Urbifossiella limnaea: one gene and its partners. The protein of the gene in region 1 interacts with the protein of each later gene in a pairwise test. Links are inferred from orthologs where the notes say so. Each region holds a gene or a part of one and is shown in the gene's direction. Other genes may lie near its edges.

Region 1 (7,375 bases):
ACCGCTACCCGACCACCACATCGACGGCTACACGCAGTCGAAGGTCGAGGCCGAGCGGCTGGCGTTGCAGTACTACCGCAAGCAGAAGCTGCCGGTGACGGTGCTGCGGCCTGGGTTCATCTACGGCCCGCGCGACCGCTCTGTACTGCCGCGGATCGCCGGCCGGCTGCGGGAGCGGAGCGTCATCTACATCGCCCGCGGCCGCTATGCCCTCAACACCACCTACGTCGGCAACCTCGTCGATGCCATCCTGCTGGCCGTGGACCGGCCGGAGGCCGTCGGCGAGGTCTTCAACATCACCGACGGCGAGTTCGTCAGCAAGCGGACGTTTTTCGAGACGATCGCCGACGGGATCGGGGCGAAGCGGCCGCGCGGGAGCATTCCGGTGTGGCTGGCGCGGTTCGTCGCCAACTGGCGCGAGAGCGTGTTCCGGCGGAAGAACAAGCCGCACCCGCCGCGGGCGACGCAGGCGCAGCTGAAGTTCGCGGGGCTCAACCTCGACTTCTCCATCGCCAAGGCCCGCGGCCGTCTCGGCTACGCGCCGCGGGTGTCGTTCCAGCAGGGGATGAAGGCGGCGCTCGACTGGTATCGGGAAGCGCAGAAGTGAAGAACGCCCGGGGACGGCCGTCCCCGGGCTCAGTGCAGCACTCAGCGGCGCAGGATGCCGCGGCGGGTACGGGTCGTCGTCTCGGGTTGGTCCTCGACCGTCGAGTACGCGGCCGGAATCACCACGCCGGCCGGCGTCCCGCTCGCCGGCGTGACAGCCGTCGTCGCGGTACCGGTGGCCGGCATCGCCTCCGGGGTCATCGCCACGGCCGCGCCGGTGCCGGCGTACGCCATGCCGCACCCGCCGCAACCGGTGCTCACCGGCGCCGCGGTGGCACAGGTGTCACACCCCTTGTTCTTCTTCCGCTTGCCGAACGCCTGGGCGTCGGTGGCGAACGCCAGCAGGCCGGCCACGGCCACGAACCCCGTCAGCAGCTTCCGCACGGTCATGTGATTCCTCCGAATCGGTGCTTCGTCCTGATGTCCGCTCCCGAAGGGGGAGGGCGAACCCCGAGCGAACCCGCAGCGGGAGCGGGCCGTCGGCGGATCCCCGCTCAAGCAAGCCGCGTGCCCTACCCGGAAGTGCCGATTTTCGGCCCAAATCGTGTCGAGTAACGGCGAAGATTCAGGAAGGTGGTTCGAAATTGCGCAGCGAGATGCGCAATTCGGCAACACTGATCCTATTTTAGCCAGCCCGCCAGGACTGCTCCGCCGATGGCGGAACCGAGCAACAATCGGTACGCGACGAATACAACCGTCGAGTATCGCTTCAGGAAGTGAAGCAGCCACGCCACAGCCAGGTAACCCACGACCGCCGACACGAGCGTGCCGACGAGCAGAGCCGCGGCGTCGTCGGCGGACGCGAACAGGCTCGGCGGCCCGTCGGGCTCCGGGGCGCGGAGCTTCTTGTACTCGTCGAGCAAGTCCTTGAGCCCGGCGCCGAGGATGACCGGCACCGACAGCAGGAACGAGAACCGCGCCGCCGCCGCCCGGCCGAGGCCGGCGAACAACCCCCCCGTGAGCGTCGTCCCCGAGCGCGACCCACCCGGCATGAGGGCACACGCCTGCCAGCAGCCGATCCACAGCGCGTCGAGCCACGTAAGATTGGCGTCGTTGCGATCGGGCAGGCCGCGGGCGGCGCGGCGGCGCGCCCACCACTCCGCGGCCGCGAGCAGCACCGCGAACGCCGTCGCCACCACGGCCACGGCCGGCAGGTTGAAGAACGTCTCCTTCAACTGCCGCTTGAACAGGAAGCCGACGGCCACGGCGGGGACGGTGCCCAGCACGATGAACCACGCCAGGCGCCCCTCGACGGTGGTGCCGAGGCGGCGTTCGCGCAGATCGGCCCACACCGCGGCCAGGATGCGGCGAAGGTCGATGCGGAAGTACGCGACCACGGCGACGAGCGTGCCGAGCTGGATCACCACGGTGAAGGCGTCGTCCGGGTGTGGGTGGCCGAGCAGTTGGCGGACGAGGAGAAGGTGCGCCGTGGAGCTGATGGGGAGGAACTCGGTCAGCCCCTGGACGATTCCGAGGACGACGGCGTGCCACAGCGGCATGACGGGCAGCCCGGTGGTCGGTATGATGACCGCGTGAAACGTCACACCGGCCCCGCGAGCCAAGTCATGCGACCGACCCGCATCCTCGTTTTAGCGGCCCTCGCCGTCGTCGGCGCGACGGCGTCACCCGCCCGCGCCCACGACCTGATCGCGAAGGTCACCTTCACCGCGACCGAACTGAAGGTCGTGGCCGCCTACGACGACGACACCCCGGCCGAGGAGGCGAAGGTGACGCTGTCGGTTCACAAAGGGGCCGAAGTCGCCAAGGGCGTCCTCGACGCCAAGGGCGTGTGGACGACGCCACTGCCGCCGCCGGGCAAGTACGTGATCGTCGTCCGCGACGGTGGCCACCGCGACACCAAGGAGTTCACGATCGAGGCACCCGCCCCGGCCGCCACGGAGCCGGTCGTCGAGATGACGTACGAGCGGTGGCGGATCGACAAGACGCTCGGCCTGTCGGTCGGCCTCGGTCTACTGCTCGGCGGCACTCTCCTGTACGTGCTGCTCCGCCGGCGCCGGTCCGTATCCTGAGAGGGGGAAACCCACCCGCTCCACGGACCGGACCCCATGCCGACGGACGAGCCGACCGAACAACCCTTCATCGCCTACGAGCTGCACCAGCCGGTGGACTACCCGCTGGAGGCGGCGCCCATCAACCGCGAGTGGATGGACAAGGCGCACCTGCGCTTCCCGTACCGCTGCCTGCCGCTGACCATCGCCAACCAGGCCGGTTGGGTCATCCGTAGCCCGATCGGCTTCGCCGTGTACTGGTACGGCGGGCCGAACAAGGAGGACGTGGAGGTCCGCTTCGACGGGCCGCCCGACCCGCGCGTGTGCAGCCACTTCGGCGTCGGCACCTTCACGTTCACCATCCCGTTCCTGTTCCGCACGCCCCCGGGCATCAACCTGTGGGTGAAGGGGCCGACCAACTGGATCAAGGACGGCGCGCAGCCGCTCGAAGGCGTCGTGGAGACCGACTGGCTGGCGTCGACGTTCACGATGAACTGGAAGCTGACGCGGGTGTGCGAGTGGGTGCGGTTCGAGCGCGGCGACCCGTTCTGCATGCTGGTGCCGGTGCCGCGCGGGCTGGCCGAGAGCCTGGTGCCGCGGCGCGAACGGATCGAGTCGGCGCCCGACCTGAAGGCCGAGTACGACGCCTGGCAGGCGAGCCGGAACACGTTCCTCCACGGGCTCCACACCCGCGACCCGCAGGCGGTGAAGGTGGGCTGGCAGAAGGACTACTTCCAAGGAAAACGGCAGGGCGGCGAGGGGTTCGAGGAGCACCAGACGAAGCTGGCCATCCGCGAGTTCGCCCCGGCCCCGCCGCCGGCCCCGGTTTCGCTTCCGCCCCCGACGGCGGAGGACGAGGCGGGGCCGTACTGAACCGGGAGCGACCGATGGCCAAGAAGAGGCCCGCCGCAGCCGCGCCGTCACTGTTCGACGCCGAGCCCGCGGCTTCGCGGCCGGCCGACGTGCCGGGTTTGCCTGCCGACCTGCCAGAGTCCTGGCGCGCCGTGCTGGAGCCGGAGACGCACAAGCCCTACTGGGCCGACCTGTCGCGCTTCGTCGCCGAGGAGCGCGCCGCCCACGCCGTCATGCCGCCCGCCGCCGACGTATTCAACGCCTTCAAGTTCACGCCGCTCGACGACGTCAAGCTGCTGCTGCTCGGCCAGGACCCCTACCCGACTCCGGGCGTGGCCCACGGCCTGTGCTTCTCGGTGCTGCCGGGCGTGAAGGTGCCCGCCTCGCTGAAGAACATCTACCGCGAGCTGCAAGACGACGTGGGGGCGACGCCGGTGACGCACGGCCACCTGGCGTCGTGGGCGAAGCAGGGCGTGCTGATGCTGAACGCCTGCCTGACGGTGCGCGCGAACGAGCCGAACTCGCACGCCGGGAAGGGGTGGGAAAAATTCACCGACGCCGCCATCCGCGCCGTGAACGACCGGGCCGAACCGGCAGTGTTCCTGCTGTGGGGGAGCTACGCCCAGAAGAAGGCGAAGCTGATCGACGCGGCGCGGCACACGGTCATCAAGGGCGTCCACCCGTCGCCGCTGTCGGCGTCGAGCGGGTTCTTCGGCAGCCGGCCGTTCTCGGCGGTGAATGCGGCGCTGGCGGGGCACGGCGTGGCGCCGATCGTGTGGCAGCTACCTACGTCGCCGGAATGACCAACGCCCAATGACCCACCAATGACCAAGCGGGGGAACCGCTGGGTTTCCCTGGTCATTGGTGGGTCATTCGGCATTGGTCATTCGGCACGTCGCCAACGCACACGGAACGTCGTCCCGCGAAGGGGCGCGGAGTCGATTTCGAGCGAAGCTCCGTGGTGTTCGAGCACCACCGCCACGAACGACAGCCCGAGCCCCATGCCCGCGCTGTAGCCCTCGTACAGGGCATTGTCGCGCTTCGTGCTGAAGTGCGTCGTCAGGCACTTCATCCGCACGTCGTCGGTCATGCCGATGCCGTTGTCGCGCACCTCCAGCACGGCCTCGTCGCCGTCGCGGAACGCCCGCAAACTCACCTCGCCCTTCCACGCCGCGGCGTCGAGCAGCCGCTGCTTTCGGCCGGCCGCGTCGCCGCCGCGGGCCGCCTCGCGGAGGTGGTTCCGCATCTCGAACGTGGCGTCGCGGGCGTTGAACACCAGGTTCTCGACCGCCTGCTGCAGGTGAGACAAGTCGCCCGTCACCGGCAGCGGCACGCCCGCGGGTGAGGCGGTGAGCCGCAGCTTCCACTTGTCCCAGGCCATCGCCGCCCACGTGCGCTCGGAGTCGCGCACCAGGTCGTTCAGGTCGAGCTGCGTGAGTTCGGTCTTGTTCGGGTCGCGGCGGACGGTGCGGAGGATTTGTTGCAACCGCTCGGTGACGGTGCCGAGCGTCGCCTTCACCTCCTGCAACATGCCGTGCTGCTCGCGGGGGAGGGCGTCGGCCTCCATGCACCGGGCCAGCAGGTCGTTCGGCCGCACCAGCAGGTTCTTGATGTTGTGGGCGTAGCTGCCGGCCATGATGCCGATGCTCGCGTACAACTGCGACTTCATCTCCAGCGCCGCCCGCTCGGCCTCGGCCGCGCGGCCCTCGACCTTCGCCTTGTCGAGCTCGGCCGCGAGCACCTGCCGCTCCAACTCCTCGGCCGCCTGCTTCGCTTGTACCAACTCCAGCTCGCGGTGCTCGGCGGCGAGGCGGTCCTCGTAGTCGCGGACCTCGCGGTCGCGCTCGCGGCGCAGGAACCGCACCACGAAGTACGACACCACCGCGAACCCGGCGACGAGCACGGCGACCGCCGCGAACTGCCCGACGCGCCGCTCGCGCTGCTCCTGCTCGAAGCGGTTCAGGCTGTGTGCCCGGTACTCGCAGCGGATGCGGCCGCCGCCGGCGTCGAACTCCAGCACGCGCACGCGCCCCTTGGCGTCGGCCCCCGGCCGCGGGATCGGCGAGCGCCACGCCGGGTGTGCGTCTCGGCCCGGCGGCGGGTCGCGGCCCGGCAACTCGACCGCGATCGCGTACACGTCGGGGAACAGCGGCAGCTTGCCGGCGTACTGCCGCGTCGGCTCGGCGAGTGCCGTCAGGTGGGCGTCGATCTCGTCGGCCTTCAGCCGGAGCCGCTCCGGGTCCGTCGTCTCGGCGTACTCGCGGACGAGTTCCGGCAGCGGCTTGCGGAACACGCGCGACTCGTTCAGCCACTCGCGCACGTCGGCCTCGTCCGTCTCGCGGGTCCACTCGCCGCGCGCGGCCAGTTGCCACCCGACCCAGCCGACGGGGATGAACCACAGGACGACCAGCGGCGCGAGCCGCCAGACGTAGCGGCGGACCGACGGCGGCGGGATGACGCTGCTCATGCTCGCGGGGTTCCTCACCGGACGGGCACGCTGCCGACGCGCGTCCACGTGCGCCCGTCGTCCTCGCGGCGGTACACGTCGATGGTCGCGTCGGGGCGGACGGCGCCGGGCGTGGTGTCGCCGTAGCGGAGCGTCGGCCGCACCACCACGACGTGCTCGCCGCCCAGGCTGCGGCGGTTCCCCTTGTCGTCGAAGAACTTGTCGGCCCGGCTGCGGAGGTTCGCCGCCACCTCGTCGGCGCTGCCAAGCAGGCGGGCCGGCTGACCCGCGAACGCCGCGGCGATCAGCGCCCGCGCCAGCGTGTGGTCGAGGAACACTTCCTCGGTCGAGGTCTTCGGTTGGAGCCGGTAGCCCGCGGGCGGGGACGTGTCGCCGGGGGCGTCCCAGCCGACGGGGTTGGAGTGCGTGAACAGCACCAGCGGGATCGGGATCGAGCGGGCCGGCCACGCCCATTCCGTGTCGCGGTAGAAGGTGTTCACCGACATGCCGTCGCCGGTCACAGCGACGAGTCGCTTTCCGGCCTGCGGCACCCGCTCGGCCAGCGCCAGCAGCACCCGCCGGGCCGGGGCACTGCTCCCGGTCGGCAGCACGAGGATCGACCGCTCTGTCGTATCAGCCGGCAGTTCCGACAGAATCGCCTTCACGGCCGCGGATTCGCCGGGGTTCGGGCGCGAGAAGGTGCCGACGCTGAAAGGGATGGTGAACGCCGCGTCCTTGACGATCCGCGGCGGCGCGGCCGCGCCGCCGAGAACGTCGAAGAGGTACTCGCGGAACTGGTTATACAGGTCGCCGGAGTACGGGTCGTCGGCCCACTCCAGCGGGAACACCGTGGGCCGCTTCGGGGCCGCGGGGAGGGCGAGTGTCGGGTCTTGCCGCACGAAGTCGCTGACGGCGCGGACCATCTGGCCGTTCGTAAAGCAGAACCGGAACGTGCGGCCGGGGTAGACGTCGGCCAGGTTCCGCTGCTCGCTCGCCCGCGCGAACCCGTCGGCGGCGTCGGGAAGGACGGAATCGACGGTCGCGGTGGTGATGAGAAACAGCGGCCGCGGGCCGTTCCAACTCACCTGCCGGTCGAGGGCGGAGGCGAGTTCCTGCGCCCGGTCACTGGTCGAGCCGCCGACGACGGCCAGCGGCGCCGGCCGGCGGCGCGACAGGGCTTCGACCCACGCCCCGATCGGCGCTTCGGAACTGATCTTGTACCAGCGCACGCGCAGTTGGCCGTCGTGGCCCGCGCGCGTGATCACGAGTTCGGGCACGGCCGTCGTCTGCTCGGGGAACGCGGCCGAGTCGTCCACGGTGACGCCGGAGGGGGCGCCGTTCAGCGGCATCTCGCAGCGCTTCAGCCCGATGACGAACAGCGACCACGCGTCGCCGGCGGTGGACGGGTAGAGCCACACGACTTCCTGATCGCCGCCGGGCACCGGCAGCGGCCGCGCCGCCG
Region 2 (7,477 bases), 3.8 Mb from region 1 along the record:
GCTGGTTGGCGCCACCCGCCGGCGCCGCAGCCTTTCACGTCCGCCACCACACTTCTATAACGACGCCCGGCCCCCTCCCCCGCCGGGTCCGCGTTCATGGCCGAGCCGCTCGTCGGAATCATCATGGGCTCCCGGTCCGACTGGGAGACGATGCGGCACGCCGCCGAGTTGCTCGGCGAACTCGGCGTCGCCTACGAGGCGCGGGTGGTGTCGGCCCACCGCACCCCCGACCTGCTGTTCGACTACGCCGAGCAGGCCGTCGGCCGCGGGCTGGAAGTGATCATCGCCGGCGCCGGCGGCGCGGCCCACCTGCCGGGCATGTGCGCGGCGAAGACGTGCCTGCCGGTGGTCGGCGTGCCGGTGGAGTCGGCGGTGCTGCGGGGCGTGGACTCGCTGCTGTCGATCGTGCAGATGCCGGGCGGGGTGCCGGTGGCGACGATGGCGATCGGCAAGGCGGGGGCGCGGAACGCGGCGCTGTTCGCGGCGGCGGTCCTGGCGAACAAGTACCCGCCGGTGCGGCAGGCGGTGCAGGCGTTCCGCGCCAAGCAGACGCAGGACGTGCTCGACCACCCCGACCCGCGGGGGTAGCGGACGAAGGCAGATTGGCCGCAAAAAGGCACGAAAAGACACAACATGTAAGACCGAGCCAAGACCGACGTTGAAATCATTCTTGTTCTTCCTTTTTGTGTCTTTTCGTGCCTTTTTGCGGCCAATCTGCCTTCGTCTTGCTGGGCTCACGACATGCGTTTAGGCATCCTCGGCGGCGGGCAGCTCGGGCGGATGCTCGCCCTCGCGGCGCACCCGCTCGGCGTCCGCCCCACCGTCCTCGACCCCGCCGCCGAAGCCTGCGCCGGTCACGTCTGCCCGCACGTCCGCGGCGAGTTCGACGACTTCCGCGCCCTCTACGAGCTGGCGCAGGCGTCCGACGTGGTCACCTACGAGTTCGAGAACGTGCCCGTGGAGTCGGCCCGGTGGCTGGCCGAGCGCGTCCCCGTGTTCCCGCCGCCGCGGGCGCTCGAGGTGTCGCAGGACCGCGTCGTCGAGAAGACGTTCCTCAACTCGCTGGGCGTCCCCACGCCACCCTTTGCCGCCGTCGAGACGCGCGCCGAGTTCGACGCCGCGGTGACGGCAATCGGCCTGCCGGCGGTGCTGAAGACGCGCCGCTTCGGGTACGACGGCAAGGGGCAGGCGGTGATCCGCACCCCGGCCGACGCCGACCACGCCTGGGAAACGCTCGGCGGCCGGCCCCTCATCCTCGAAGGCTTCGTACCGTTCGACCGCGAGCTCTCCATCCTCGCCGTCCGCGGCCGCGACGGCAGCATCGGCACGTACCCGCTGGTCGAGAACGAGCACCGCGACGGCATCCTGCACCGCTCCGTGGCGCCGGCCGGCGACCTGGGCGAGGAGCTCGGCGAGCGCGCCGCCGAGTACGCGGCGCGCATCCTGACGGAGCTGGATTACGTCGGCGTGCTGGCGGTCGAGTGGTTCCAGGACGGCCCGCGGCTCCTGGCGAACGAGATGGCGCCGCGGGTCCACAACTCGGGGCACTGGTCGATCGAGGGGGCGCACTGTTCGCAGTTCGAGAACCACGTCCGCGCCGTGTGCGGGCTGCCGCTGGGCCGGTGCGACGCGGCGGGGTGGTCGGCGATGTTCAACTTCATCGGCACGGTGCCGGCGGCGGCCGCGGTGCTGGCGGACCCGGCGGCGCACCTGCACCACTACGGCAAGGCCGACCGTCCCGGCCGCAAGGTCGGGCACGTCACCCTTCGCGCCGGCGGCGCGGACGAGCTTGCGGAGAAGCTGCCCGGCTGGTCGGCGGCGTTCGACCGGCCGCGGGCGGGGGGCTGACGGGGTCGCGCAGCTCGTCCTGACGCCGCCCCTTGTGACCGCCCCGCCGCGGTGGTACGTTTCACCCCACCGCCCGACTCTCCCGCGGAGCCCGCGCATGACCCGGTTCGCCGCCGCCCTCGCGCTCGTCGTCGCCGGCGCCGCCCCGGGGTTCGCGCAGCTCGTCACCCGCCCCGTCGCGTACCAGCACGGCCCGGTCGCCCTCGAAGGCGTGACCGTCTTCGAGACGATCGGCCCGCCGAAGCGGCCGGGCGTGCTCCTCGCGCACGAGCAGGGGCCGAACGGCGTCGCCGCGAAGGGGAAGGCCGCGCAGTTGGTGAAGCTCGGGTACGTCGTCCTCGCCGCCGACCTGTACGGCAAGGGCGTGGCCCCGAAGGACGCGGCCGACGCCGCGGCCCGGCTCGGGCTCGGCGGCAAGGACCGGGTGCTCGTCCGCGGGCGGGTCGCCGCCGGGCTGGCGGCGCTGGAGAAGCTGCCGAACGTGGACCCGAAGCGGCTCGCGGCCGTCGGCTACGGCGCGGGCGGCACGGCGGTGCTGGAACTCGCCCGCGCCAAGGCCGAGGTCGAGGGCGTCGTCTGCGTCCACGGCGACCCGACGCCGACCGGGAACGACGGCAAGAGCGTCGGCGCCTCGGTGCTGGTCGTGGTCGGGGCCGACGACCCGGCCGTGCCCGCCGCCAGGCTCGCCGCGTTCGAGGCCGAGATGCGGGCCGGCGGCGTGGACTGGCAGGTACTCCGAATGGGCGGGGTGGCCGGCGACTTCACCAACCCGCTCGCCGGCCGCGACCTGAAGACCGGGCGCGCCTTCGACCCGGACGCCGACGCCCGCACGGCCGACGCGGTGAAGCTGTTTCTCGCCGAGATGTTCCCGCCGCCGAAGGCCGCCGCCGTCGCCCCGAAGGCGGTGCCGAAGGTCGCCCCCAAGGGCGTTCCCGACAAGGCGCTGAAGGTGCTGGAGCACGTGGACCGCACCGGCGACGCGATGGACGGCTACGAGGGCGGCCGCACGTTCGGCAACTTCGAGCGGCGCCTCCCGCAGACGGACGCCCGCGGCGGCCGCGTCCGCTACCGGGAGTGGGACGTGAACCCACTCCGCCCCGGCGTGAACCGCGGCGCCGAGCGGCTCGTCACCGGCTCCGACGGCTCCGCGTTCTACACCGCCGACCACTACGACTCGTTCACCCGCATCCGCTGACGGGAGCCGCCATGCTGGTCCGCCTCGACGCCCGGCAGTTGCCCGACGCGGCTGCACTTCACGCCGCCGTCGCCGCCGCGCTCGGCTTCCCGCCGGGGCACGGGAAGAACCTCGACGCGCTGGTGGATTCGCTCACCCACCTCGACGACCCGCGGACGCCGACGGCCCGGGTGCAGGCGCTGCCCGGCGAGCTGACGGTGTTCCGCGTCGAGCACGCCGACGCCGCCCCGGCCGTGGTCCGGGCGCTGGCCGACGTGGTGGCGTTCGCCAACGAGCGGCGGTTGGAGAAGGGGCAAGGCCCGGTCGCCGCCGTGGCCTACGACCGGGGCTAGAGCGGGGCGCGGCGACCAGCGGCACTCACTCCCGCACCACCCGGCAGTTGGTGAAGGTGAGCGTCGGGCCGCGCATCGGGCCGTCCGCCGGGCCGGGCGACAGGCCGGCGCACATCCCCTCGATCACGACCGTGGTGCCGGCCGCGACCCCGTCGTCGTCCAGCCGGAAGATCACGTTCGACGCCATCGGGCGCGGCGGGCCGGACCCGAGGTCTGCGGACGTTCCGACCCACCCCTCGCCGGTCGCCTTCACCTCGACCCGCACCCGCACCCGCTGGTTGGTGTAGCGCACCTCCGCGGTACCGGGGTCGTTCTTGTAGGCGTTGGTGACCCGCAGCAGCGACAGGACCGGTAGCCTGTCCGGGGCCATGCCGACCGCGCCGTGGCCCCCCACGGCATTCCCCTCGGCCCGCATCATCTGCGCCTCGTCGCGCGCCAACTCGGCCCGCGCGACCTCGTGCTGAACCATCGCCTCGCGGCGGGCGGTGAACGCGAAGAACATCAGCCCCACGACCACCACCACGGCGAGCGCGCCACCCCCGCCGACAACCCACACCCAGCCCGGGATGCCGCCGCCCCCGGACGCACTGCCGCGGCGGTCGTCGTAGTCGTCGTCGGTCTGGTAGCTCTCGCGGCGGGGCATGGCGGCGTTCCGGGAGGTCGGCGTACCCCGATGGTAGCAGCCGGCGGCGGGCCGGGCGAGAGGCTAAAGCCGGCGCTGGACGATCGGCCGGCCGGTCCGCATCCTGACTCCGACCCGCCACCCCCCACCACGAGCCACCCCATGCAGCAGACCCTCATCCTCCTGAAGCCGGACGCGGTGCAGCGCCGGCTCGTCGGCGAGATCACCGGCCGGTTCGAGCGGAAGGGCCTCCGCCTCGCCGGCCTGAAGCTGGTGCAGGCGCCGCGGGCGCTGGCCGAGCAGCACTACGCCGTCCACAAGGGGAAGCCGTTCTACGACAGCCTGCTCGCGTTCCTGACCAGCGGCCCGACGGTGGCGATGGTGTGGGAGGGGCGCGAGGCCGTGGCCGTGTGCCGCACCCTGATGGGCCTCACCGACGGGGCCAAGGCCCCGCCCGGCACCATCCGCGGCGACCTGGCGCTGAGCGTGCAGAACAACCTCGTCCACGGCAGCGACAGCCCCGAGAACGCCGCCCTCGAGGTGGCGCTGTGGTTCCCCGAGGGGCTGGTGAGCGTCGCGGGTGTTGACGCGCAGTGGGTGGGGTGAATCTTCGTTTGCATCCGTCCGGCCCGGGCCGGACGATCCGGGTGGCCGTCGGGCATCTCGGCCCGGCGGCCCGCGCGTCGCCCGGGGGGTGCATCAACGAGCCGTCGCTCGAGGGTTTCTGCCGCCGCCCTGGTCGTGTTGGCTCGGCCCGCGGCGGGGCGGTGGCGTCGGTCGGCGCGACGCGCCCGGCAGCGCGGCGCACCGCCGCGAGCGCCGGGCTGTCGCCGACTAGAGGCCGTGGGTCGGTGGTCATCCGGCGTGTTCCAACGGTGCGAACCGCGGCACCGTGCGGCCGTCGTGCTCGACCGATTCGAGGAACATGGCGACGGGCCGCACCCACAGTCCGCCGTCGCCGTACAGGGGGCGGTAGACGACGAGGCGCTCGTCCGTCTCGGAGTGGCGGGCGAGGCCGAGCACCTCGTACTCGCCGCCTTTGAAGTGGCGGTAGCGGCCGACGGGGACCATGCTGCGCTCCGGTTCCGCCGCTCGCGGCGTTGCACCTACACCTTGATGAATATCTTCCGCCGGTACATCCAGAACAGGATCAGCCACATCAGCAGCACCGTCGCCGCGCCGGCCACGGCCGTCTCGTACGGCGGCCCGACCATCTCCAGGAACCGGCCGAAGTGCCGCCGCACGAACCGCCCGATCTCCGGCTTCACGACCGAGTTGCTCATGCAGTACGCGGCGATCGAGTTCGTGCCCACCACCACCAGCGGGAACGCCCACCGCCGCCAGCCGATCACGTCGTTCACCGCGTAGAACCCGGCCAGCAGTAGGAAGCACCAGCCGCCGCTGAACAGCACCCAGCTCGGCGTCCAGATGCGCTTCACCACCGGGCACACGCCGACCTCGCCGAGCAGCCACCCGGCCGCGAGGCCGACCACGCCGGCCGCCGCCAGCCAGCCCACCTTCGCCCAGCCGCCGCGGTCGCTCTTGAGCACCCCGCCGGCGATCAGGCCCAGGATCATCGTCGCCAGCGTCGGGACGAAGCTCAGCCCGGCGTAGCCGCCGCGGTTGAACACGAACTCCGACTGCCGCGGGAACAGGTTCAGCAGCCAGACGTCGAACGCCGCGGCGGGGTTCGCGTTCTTGTTCCAGTGCGCCGCGAAGCCGGTGAGCCCGTGCTCCTGGAACCACTCCGGCTTCACGCCGGCGCCCGGTCCGTCCGCGACCGGCCACAGCGCGAACAGCGCCCAGTAGCCGACGAGGATGGCCCCGACCGCGACCCACTGGTCGCGCACCGGGCGCAGCGCCAGCAGGAACAGGAAGCCGTAGCCGAGGCCGATCTGAGAGAGGGTGTCGGTGAACCCGATGTCGGGGATCGGCTCGCCGAACGAGCGCAGGACGATGCCGATCATCACCAGCAGGAACGCGCGCCAGAAGGCGTGTAGCGCCAGGCCGGCGGTGCCGTGCCCCTTCGCGCGGCGGGCCGCGAGCGAGTACGGCAGGCTGACGCCGACCAGGAACGAGAACGACGGCTGGATCAGGTCGTGCAGCGAGCAGCCGACCCACTCCACGTGCGTCTGGTGGTACCCGAGGAGTGAAACGAACCAGTTGCCGGCCTCCTTGCCGACGGCGGAGAGCTTCAACAGCTCGAACATGATGAGGAGCATGACGAGGCCGCGGTAGGCGTCGACGGAGTCGAGGCGGGTCGGCGGCGGGGGCGGGGGCGGGTGGCCCATGGGGCGGCTCCGGGGGGGACCGGCATGTTCTCGCGGCCGGCGCTTCGGGTCAAGGTGTACCGGTCGTGCGGCCGATACCGGAATTGTGGGAACGCGCCGCGGCAGAGACTGGGTCCGGGCGGGGGCGTGCGCCGCGGGCGTGCTCGCGGCCGGGTGCGCCGACGCCCGCTTCCTCCGCCGCAACGCCCCGCCCCCGCCCGACCCCGTCGCCGCCGCGACCCCCGCCGCCGACTACCGCATCGGCTGCCCCGACGTGCTCGAGGTCGGCGTCGCCGACCGGCCCGCGTGGGACGCGGTCGCCGCCGTCGATCTCGACGGCCGGTTGCCCGTCGCGGCGCGGCCGCGCGTCGAGGGGCTGACGCTCGACGAGGCCCGCACCGCGGTGGCGCTGGCGGCGGGTGTGCCCGCGGACGACGTGAGTCTGTCGCTGGCGGCGCCGCGCGGCGGGCGGGTGTACGTCCACGGCCCGGTCCGCGGCCACACCCGCGTCGTGCCGTTCCAGGGGCCGGAGCCGGTCGTCGCCTTCCTGACGCGGACCGGCAGCCTGCCGCCGGGGTCGGAGCTGAGCAAGGTTTACGTGGTGCGGCCGAACGTCGCCGGGGGCGGCCGGCCGGAGGTGTTCAAGGTGAACCCCGCGGCCGTCCTCCTCGACGGCGACCACGCCACGAACGTGACGCTGCGGCCGTCGGACCAGGTGTACGTGGGCGAGACGAGGGGGTCGGCCGTGTCGCGGGCGCTGCCGAGCTGGCTGGGGCCGGCGTACCGGCGGCTGCTGGGGCTGCTGCCCGACGAGTGGAACTGGTGGCCGTTCGGCGGGGCCGACCGCCTCCCGTAGGTCGAGGCTTCGTGACCCGACGCGGGGCACCAGGTGCCAACGACAGGGCCGGGAACACACCCCCACCAGGGTTCGCGTTCCCGGCCCGAGTCGTCGTCGTTCGCCACCGGCGCCGGCTAATCCCTCGGCCGGGCGAACGGGTTGTTGTCGCCGGCCGCGCCCACCGGCGCCGCCGTCTCCACGTTCTTCTGCCACGCCGTCCACTCGGCCACGTCGCGGACGCGCTCCGGGTTCGCCATGTCGTCCTTGCTGTTGCGCACCATCAGCCGGCCGTCCGGCCGCACGATCAGCAGCTCGGTGTTCACGTCCTCGATCACCGGCGACTTGCCGGCGAACCGGGTCGTCACCTTGCCG
Region 3 (7,551 bases), 1.6 Mb from region 1 along the record:
GATCTACCGCCTGCTGAAGGCGGGCCGGTTCCGCCGGGTGCTGTTCCTGGTGGACCGCACCTCGCTCGAAACGCAGGCGTTCGAGAAGTTCGAGGCGATCAAGCTCGAAGGGCTGCGGCCGATCACCGAGATCTACGACGTGAAGCGGCTCGGCGACCTCGTGCCGGACCCGAACACCCGGCTCCACTTCGGCACCGTGCAGGGGATGGTGAAGCGCATCCTGTACGCCGCCGACCCGGCCGAGGTGCCTCCGGTCGACGCGTACGACTGCGTCGTCGTGGACGAGTGCCACCGCGGGTACACGATCGACCGCGAGCTGTCGGACTCGGAACTCACGTTCCGCGACGAGGCCGACTACGTCTCGAAGTACCGCCGGGTGCTCGACCACTTCGACGCCGTGAAGATCGGGCTGACCGCCACCCCGGCCCAGCACACGGAAGAGATCTTCGGCCCGCCGGTCGCCCAGTACAGCTACCGGCAGGCCGTAATCGACGGCTGGTTGGTGGACCACGAGCCGCCGCTCCAGATCGTCACGAAGCTCGGCCGCGACGGGATCAACTGGGCCACCGGCGAGGTCGTCGAGTACATCGTCCCCCGCCGCGACCCGGCCGAGATTCTCAAGGAGGCCGCCCCCGACGCAGTCAACATCGAGATCGACGACTTCCACCGGAAGGTCATCACCGAGAACTACAACCGGGTCGTCTGTGCGGTCCTCGCCGCCCACATCGACCCGTCGCTGCCGGGCAAGACGATCGTCTTCTGCGTCAACGACGCCCACGCCGACCTGGTCGTCACGCTCCTGAAGAAGGCGTTCGAGGCCCAGTACGGGGAGGTTGAGGACGACGCGGTAATGAAGCTCACCGGCAAGGCCGACAAGCCGATGAAGCTGATCAAGCGGTTCCAGAACGAGCGGCTGCCGAACGTGGCCGTCACCGTGGACCTGATCACCACCGGCACCGACGTGCCGGCCGTGACGAACCTCGTGTTCCTGCGCCGGGTGCGGAGCCGCATCCTGTACGAGCAGATGCTCGGCCGCGGCACGCGGCTCTGCGAGAACCTGTTCGGCCCCAAGGAAGACAAGTCGTCGTTCCGCGTGTACGACGCGGTCAACCTGTACGCCGCGTTGCTCCCGCACTCCGAGATGCGGCCCGTCGTCACGCGGCCGAAGCTGCCCTTCGTCCAGCTCGCCGCCGAGTTGCACGCGTTGACCGACGCCGACGCCCGTGCCGAGGTTCACGACCAGTTCCTGGCCAAGCTGCGGGCGAAGCGGCGGGTGCTGGAGTCGAACGAGGTCAACTTCGAGGGGTGCCAGAAGCTCACCGGGATGGCCCCGTGCGACTTCGTCACGCACATGGCGACGCTCACACCGGAGGAGACCCGCGACTGGTTCCAGGCGCACCCCAAGGTGCCGGAGTTCCTCGACCTCGCCCGGCTCGAGGCCGACCGCGTCTTCATCTCGTCCCACGCCGACGAGGTGGTGCGGGTCGAGCACGGGTACGGGGCCGGCGGCCAGAAGCCGGGCGACTACCTCGAATCCTTCCGCACGTTCGTGGCCGCCAACCGCGACGCCATCGCCACGCTGAAGCTGGTGACCCAGCGGCCCCGCGACCTGACGCGACAGGCCCTTAAGGAACTGAAGGTCGCGTTGCAGGAGGCCGGGTTCACCGAGACCCACCTCCAAACCGCCTGGCGGGAGACGCGGAACGAGGACATCGCCGCGACCATCATCGGCTACGTTCGGCACGTGATGACTGGGGAAGCACTTCGCCCGTACAAAGAGCGGGTTGCCGCCGCGATGAAGACGGTCCTCGCCGCCCGCCCGTGGACCCCGCCGCAGCGGAAGTGGCTGGAGCGGATCGGCAAGCAGCTCGAAACCGAAACGGTCGTGGACCGCCAGGCGTTCGACCACGGCCAGTTCCAGGCTGAGGGCGGGTTCAACCGGCTCAACAAGGTGTTCAACGGCGAACTGGAGTCGATCCTCGGGGAGATCGTCGAAGCCATCTGGCCAGTGGCGGCGTAGCTCAAGTAATGGACTCTTATGCTGAATCGACAGAAGATGATCGTCGAGATGCTCCGTCAAGCCGGTCGCCCCGTGACGAAGCTGGAACTCGTGAAATGGGCGTTCGTACTGTCTCGGGAAACTCCCGCCCGCGGGGGGGCCTCGTTTTACGAATTTCTGCCCTATCACTTTGGCCCTTACTCGTTTTCGCTCCAGCGGGAGCTCGACACACTCGTTGCTGAAGGCGTAATCGCTGCGACCGAAAAGACCTGGGCGTGCGAAGATCAACGACACCGCACCGACTTGCCACAAGCCATCAAAAACGACATCCGCTACATCGTTGGTCGGTTTCAGAACTGGTCGTCCGGCGAAGTCATCGACTACGTCTACCGCACGTACCCTGCCTACACCGTGAACAGCAAGCGTGAAAGACTCGCCGAGCGAAAAGTCGCCGTACCCGCGGTATACACCGCCGGCTATGAAGGATTGCAGATCGACGGGTTCTTGGATCTCCTCGTTCAGTCGGGTATTCGCCGCCTCATCGACGTACGCAACAATCCGGTGGCGCGGCGCTTTGGGTTCCATAAGTCGACGCTGGACCGACTCTGTGGCCATCTGGGCATCGAGTACGTCCACATCCCCGAGCTAGGAATCGTCTCCGAGGAGCGGAGAAATCTTAACACGATGTCCGAGTTTGATCAGCTATTCGATGTCTACGAGCGAACGATTTTGACGACTCAACGCCTGGCAGTGGAGCGTGTCGGCGAACTGATGACCGGAACTGCAAGCGTGTTGGTTTGCATGGAAGCAGAAGCATGCCGTTGTCACCGAAGCCGTCTAGGAGCCGAGGTGTCACGCCGCACGAAACTGCCCATCAAGCACCTGCGGGGCACACGATGAACATCAAGGTGCCTCCTGGCCCGGTAAGAACGCGCGTGCTCGTCACCGTGATGACCTACCCGCACCCTTCCCTGAAGTACCAGGAACTGGTCTGCACGGCCGGGATCACGGAAGCAGGGGAATGGGTTCGTTTGTACCCGATCGATTATCGCTACCGTTCAGTGAATCAGCGCTTTCGCAAGTACCAGTGGATCGACGTCGACCTCTGGCCTAACGGTGAAGGGAACGACAACCGGAAAGAAAGCCGACGCCCGGAACTCGATTCCATTGCCGTCGTGAGCGAACCGTTACCGACCGCCAACGGTTGGGCGGCCCGTCGCGCCATCATTGACGCTATGCCCCATCACACGCACAAACAACTCGCGGCGCGTTTCGACTCCGACAAGACTTCGCTCGGTATTCTTCGACCGACGAAAATCCACGATCTCGAAATCCGTCCAGCCGACCGCGATTGGAAGCCGGAATGGCAGCAGCTATTCTCACAGCTAACGCTGTTCGGCCCCCCTCAGAAGCCGCTTCGCAAATTGCCGTACACGTTCCACTACAAGTTCGAGTGTGACGACGATACTAAGCCGCATTACGCGATGTGCGAAGACTGGGAACTCGGAGTGCTCTTCCTCAATGAAGTGGCCCGGCTCGGGTCCGAGGAAGCCGCCGCCGAGAGTGTGAAGAAAAAGTTCCTTGGCGAACTTTGCTCCCCAGCGAAGGACACCCGATTCTTCATGGGCACTTTCTTCCCCTACAACACTTGGCTTGTGCTGGGTGTTTTTTGGCCACCGAGAGAAGCCAAACCGTCCGCCAAGAAGGATGTGTCTCTGTTTGACGAGATCGACGAAGCGACATGACCACTCAAGACATCGTCGCCAAGCTGTGGAACCTGTGCAACATCCTCCGGGATGACGGGGTCCACTACTCCCACTACGTCACCGAATTAACGTACTTGCTCTTCCTGAAGATGCTCAAGGAGACGGGGCAGGAGTCGCTCCTGCCGGCCGGCTACCGCTGGGACGACCTCAAGGGCAAGGACGGCATCGAGCAGTTCAACTTCTACCGCTCGCTCCTGGTCCACCTCGGCAACGAGGGCCGCGGGCGGGTGCAGGAGGTGTTCGCCAACTCGTCCACGCACCTGCGGCAGCCGAAGGATCTCGCCAAGCTCGTCACCGACCTCGACGGCCTCGACTGGTACGACGCGAAGTCCGACCCGGACGGGCTCGGCAAGCTGTACGAGGGACTGCTGGAGAAGAACGCCGCCGAGAAGAAGAGCGGAGCCGGGCAGTATTTCACGCCCCGGCCGCTCATCCAGTGTATCGTTGAGTTGGTGAAGCCGAAGGCGGGCGAGGTGGTCCAAGACCCGGCCGCGGGCACCGGCGGGTTCCTCATCGCCGCCCACGAGTACGTCAAGAAGCACACCGGCGACCTCTTCGACCTGAGCGAGAAGCAGGCGAACTTCCAGCGCAAGCAAGCCTACGTCGGCCTCGAACTGGTGCAGGAGACGCACCGCCTGCTGCTGATGAACGCGATGCTGCACGGCATCGAGAGCCCGATCACGCTCGGCGACGCCCTCGGCGACGCCGGGGCCAAGCTCCCCCGGGCCGATGTCATCCTGACCAACCCGCCGTTTGGCACCAAGAAGGGCGGCGGGCTGCCCACGCGGCCCGACCTCACCTACGCCACCAGCAACAAGCAGCTCGCCTTCCTCCAGCACATCTACCGCAACCTGAAGCCCGGCGGGCGGGCCGCGGTGGTGCTGCCGGATAACGTGCTGTTCGAGGACGGCACCGGCGTCGAGGTCCGCCGCGATCTCATGAACAAGTGCGACCTGCACACCGTCCTGCGGCTGCCGACCGGCATCTTCTACGCCCAGGGGGTGAAAACGAACGTCCTGTTCTTCCGCAAGGGCGAGACGAAGGACACGGGCAACACGAAGGCCGTGTGGGTGTTCGACCTGCGGACCAACATGCCGCAGTTCGGCAAGCGGACGCCGCTGACGCCGGCCACATTCAAGGACTTCGAGCACGCATTCGGCACCGACCCGCACGGCCAGAGCAGGCGGAAGGACCAGGGCGAGGAGGGGCGGTTCCGCAAGTTCACCCGCGAGCAGATCGCTGCCCGCTCCGACAACCTCGACATCACCTGGCTGCGGGACGAGAACGCCACCAATGCCGCCGACCTGCCCCCGCCGGACGAGATCGCCGCCCGCATCACCGCAAGGCTGAAGACGGCGTTGCAGGAGATGGACAAGCTCACCGCCGCGGTCGGGGGTGAGGCATGACCGACGCGGAAGACTTGCCCGACGGCTGGGCGGTGGCGACGCTCGGCGAGATCGGCTTCGGGAAGTCACAGCCAATCGACCCCGCGAAGGAACCAGAGGTTCTGTTTGAACTCTGGAGCGTGCCTTCGTTCGCCTCTGGAGAGCCAGAAGCCCGGTACGGCCGTGAAATCGAGTCAGGCAAACAACGGGTCCAGCCTGGAGACGTGTTGCTTTGCAAAATCAACCCGCGAATCAACCGTGTCTGGATTGTCGGCCCCTACCGAGGGAACCCTCAGATCGCATCAACCGAATGGATGGTGATTCGCACCCAGCATCTCGATAGCAGGTTCCTCGTTCACCAACTCCGCGAATGCTCATTCCGTGAGCGGTTGCTTGAGAACGTATCGGGGGTCGGTGGTTCACTCATGCGGGCACGTCCAGAGGGCGTCCGAGAACTGGAGGCCATGATTCCTCCGCTCGCGGAGCAACGGCGGATCGTGGCGAAGGTCGAGGAGTTGACGGCCCGGAGTCGGGCGGCACGGGTGGCACTGGTCGAGGTGCCGACGCTGTTGGAGCAGTTCCGACAGAGTGTGCTGGCGTCCGCGTTCCGCGGCGACCTCACCACCGACTGGCGGGCCAAGCACCCACACACCGAACCCGCCTCCGAATTCCTGGCCCGCATCCGCACCGAACGCCGCAAACAATGGGAAGCCAAATACCCGAAGAAGAAGTACGTCGAACCCGACCCGGTTGATGACGCCGACCTGCCGGAGCTACCGGAGGGCTGGTGCTGGGCGACAATCGAAGAACTTAACGATCCTTGCCGCCCGATCTCGTACGGCATCTTGAAACCCGGAGACTACGAATCAAACGGAATCGCCATGTTGCGAATCACCGATATGGTCTCAGGAGAAATTAATGACGAGCGTGTCCATCGAGTTTCTCAGGAACTCTCAGATCAGTACTCTCGAACATTGCTGTGTGGCGGCGAGTTACTGGTATCCCTCGTAGGGACTATTGGAGTGGTTGCCAGTGTTCCGAACTCCTGCCGCGGCTTCAATATTCACCGGAATTTGGGCCTGATCGCGGTATTGAGTCATGCTTCATGTGACTGGATCAAATACTATTTGCGATCCCCGAATGGCAGAAAGCAAATCAGCGAATGTACTACCGGAGGTAACCAACCACTTTTCAATCTGGGTGATCTAAGGCTAGTTGCAGTTCCAGTTGCACCACAAGTTGAGCAAGCCCTGATAATCGAACGCATTTCTCACGAATTGAATGTTACCAAAGCTACCGATCTCATATTACGGGAAATCAGTACGGGACTCGGCCAACTCGATCAATCCATCCTGGCCAAGGCGTTCCGCGGGGAGTTGGTGCCGCAAGACCCGGACGACGAGCCGGCCACTTTGCTGCTGGAACGCCTCCGCACCAGCCAGGCCGAGGCGAGCATGAACGGCACGGGCAAACGCACCCGCCGCAAACAATCGACCCAAGAGTGATCAAACCTGCCCTGTGTGATGGAGAGCACCCGTGAGCACCATTCCCCTCTCCCCCTCGTCTGGTCCACTCGCGTTCGAGCCGGGGGCCACCGACTTCAACGAAATCTGCACGTTCACGGCACTCCGAGAGAGCAACGGGAGGCGGGTGCTCCGTGCCTTCACCGTGACCGGCGACGCCACCCCCGTTCGCCCGAACGTCGATGCCCTGGGCCTGGGCCTCTGCCTGGAGATCGCACTCGGTGCGAGCGGCAGCCATAAGGTCACGTATTACCGCGTGGGCGGCGAGCCGATCCGGTTCATCTTCGAGTCGCGGTTGCCGGTTCCCAATCCGCCCGAACCGTGGCCCAACACGTTGCCTGCGGGTGAAAGCTGGCCCGTGACCTGGTATCGCTGCCGAGTTCTACCGGACACGATCGACATCACCGTCGCGGGGAAGAATTTCGTCTTCGGTGTGACCCGCAGCGAGAATTGGGCCGAAGTTGCCCACCTCATCACCGCCCTGACCGCCGGCAGCCCCGACAAGGCCGCCGTCGAGTGCGACCCGGCCACCGGGCACCCGCATCTGAGAATCAGTCGGGCCGTCTCCTGAGGGCTGAACTGCCGATGAACGCCCACCAACTCAACGCGATCCTCGACCTCGCCTCGGGTCTGATTCGGCGGTCGAGCGAAGCCGATTCGCCCCTCAAGCCGACGGACTTCTACTGCGAAGGGTGGCTGACCGCCCTGACCGCCCTGATTGTCACCGTCGAAGAACTGACCAGCCGGAGGTAGGTATGCGCGGTCACGTGTTCATCGTCCGCGGCGACCTCCGCAAACTCGCCTGCGACGCCTGGCTCATCCCGACCAGCGGCCGCGCCCGGCCCGGGAGCGAGTGGTTCCTGCCCGGGTACGACGGC

What was found. The genes of interacting proteins can lie anywhere in the genome.
Region 2: the proteins of ETAA1_RS10960 (region 1) and ndk interact in binary tests that used the Escherichia coli proteins (3 or more experiments, as listed by UniProt). The link is inferred for Urbifossiella limnaea from one-to-one orthologs.
Region 3: the proteins of ETAA1_RS10960 (region 1) and ETAA1_RS04370 interact in binary tests that used the Escherichia coli proteins (3 or more experiments, as listed by UniProt). The link is inferred for Urbifossiella limnaea from one-to-one orthologs.

The regions. Positions count from the first base shown.
Region 1 is NZ_CP036273.1:2,715,208-2,722,582, forward strand. Bases 2,564-5,386 are described here. They hold ETAA1_RS10960 (uracil-DNA glycosylase), read left to right. Parts: upstream 2,564-3,502; coding sequence 3,503-4,270; downstream 4,271-5,386. Other genes in these bases: ETAA1_RS10950 (hypothetical protein), read left to right, coding at 2,564-2,636; ETAA1_RS10955 (DUF6065 family protein), read left to right, coding at 2,673-3,488; ETAA1_RS10965 (sensor histidine kinase), read right to left, coding at 4,351-5,386. Also shown: ETAA1_RS10935 (NAD-dependent epimerase/dehydratase family protein), read left to right, coding at 1-607; ETAA1_RS10940 (hypothetical protein), read right to left, coding at 649-996; undecaprenyl-diphosphatase UppP, read right to left, coding at 1,227-2,150; more of ETAA1_RS10950, read left to right, coding at 2,172-2,563; more of ETAA1_RS10965, read right to left, coding at 5,387-5,934; ETAA1_RS10970 (hypothetical protein), read right to left, coding at 5,949-7,375. UniProt on the Escherichia coli protein: Excises uracil residues from the DNA which can arise as a result of misincorporation of dUMP residues by DNA polymerase or due to deamination of cytosine.
Region 2 is NZ_CP036273.1:6,529,288-6,536,764, forward strand. Bases 2,957-5,881 are described here. They hold ndk (nucleoside-diphosphate kinase), read left to right. Parts: upstream 2,957-4,159; coding sequence 4,160-4,603; downstream 4,604-5,881. Other genes in these bases: ETAA1_RS26640 (dienelactone hydrolase family protein), read left to right, coding at 2,957-3,043; ETAA1_RS26645 (barstar family protein), read left to right, coding at 3,055-3,375; ETAA1_RS26650 (hypothetical protein), read right to left, coding at 3,401-4,018; ETAA1_RS26660 (DUF1653 domain-containing protein), read right to left, coding at 4,853-5,068; ETAA1_RS26665 (acyltransferase family protein), read right to left, coding at 5,104-5,881. Also shown: purE (5-(carboxyamino)imidazole ribonucleotide mutase), read left to right, coding at 97-588; ETAA1_RS26635 (5-(carboxyamino)imidazole ribonucleotide synthase), read left to right, coding at 742-1,848; more of ETAA1_RS26640, read left to right, coding at 1,946-2,956; more of ETAA1_RS26665, read right to left, coding at 5,882-6,288; ETAA1_RS26670 (polysaccharide biosynthesis/export family protein), read left to right, coding at 6,374-7,123; ETAA1_RS26675 (hypothetical protein), read right to left, coding at 7,240-7,477. UniProt on the Escherichia coli protein: Major role in the synthesis of nucleoside triphosphates other than ATP. The ATP gamma phosphate is transferred to the NDP beta phosphate via a ping-pong mechanism, using a phosphorylated active-site intermediate.
Region 3 is NZ_CP036273.1:1,088,801-1,096,351, forward strand. Bases 2,957-5,955 are described here. They hold ETAA1_RS04370 (class I SAM-dependent DNA methyltransferase), read left to right. Parts: upstream 2,957-3,740; coding sequence 3,741-5,171; downstream 5,172-5,955. Other genes in these bases: ETAA1_RS04365 (hypothetical protein), read left to right, coding at 2,957-3,744; ETAA1_RS04375 (hypothetical protein), read left to right, coding at 5,168-5,955. In the rest of the region: hsdR (type I restriction-modification system endonuclease), read left to right, coding at 1-2,020; ETAA1_RS04360 (DUF488 domain-containing protein), read left to right, coding at 2,057-2,899; more of ETAA1_RS04365, read left to right, coding at 2,896-2,956; more of ETAA1_RS04375, read left to right, coding at 5,956-6,655; ETAA1_RS04380 (hypothetical protein), read left to right, coding at 6,687-7,244; ETAA1_RS31465 (hypothetical protein), read left to right, coding at 7,259-7,426; ETAA1_RS04385 (hypothetical protein), read left to right, coding at 7,429-7,551. UniProt on the Escherichia coli protein: The subtype gamma methyltransferase (M) subunit of a type I restriction enzyme. The M and S subunits together form a methyltransferase (MTase) that methylates A-2 on the top and A-3 on the bottom strand of the sequence 5'-AACN(6)GTGC-3'.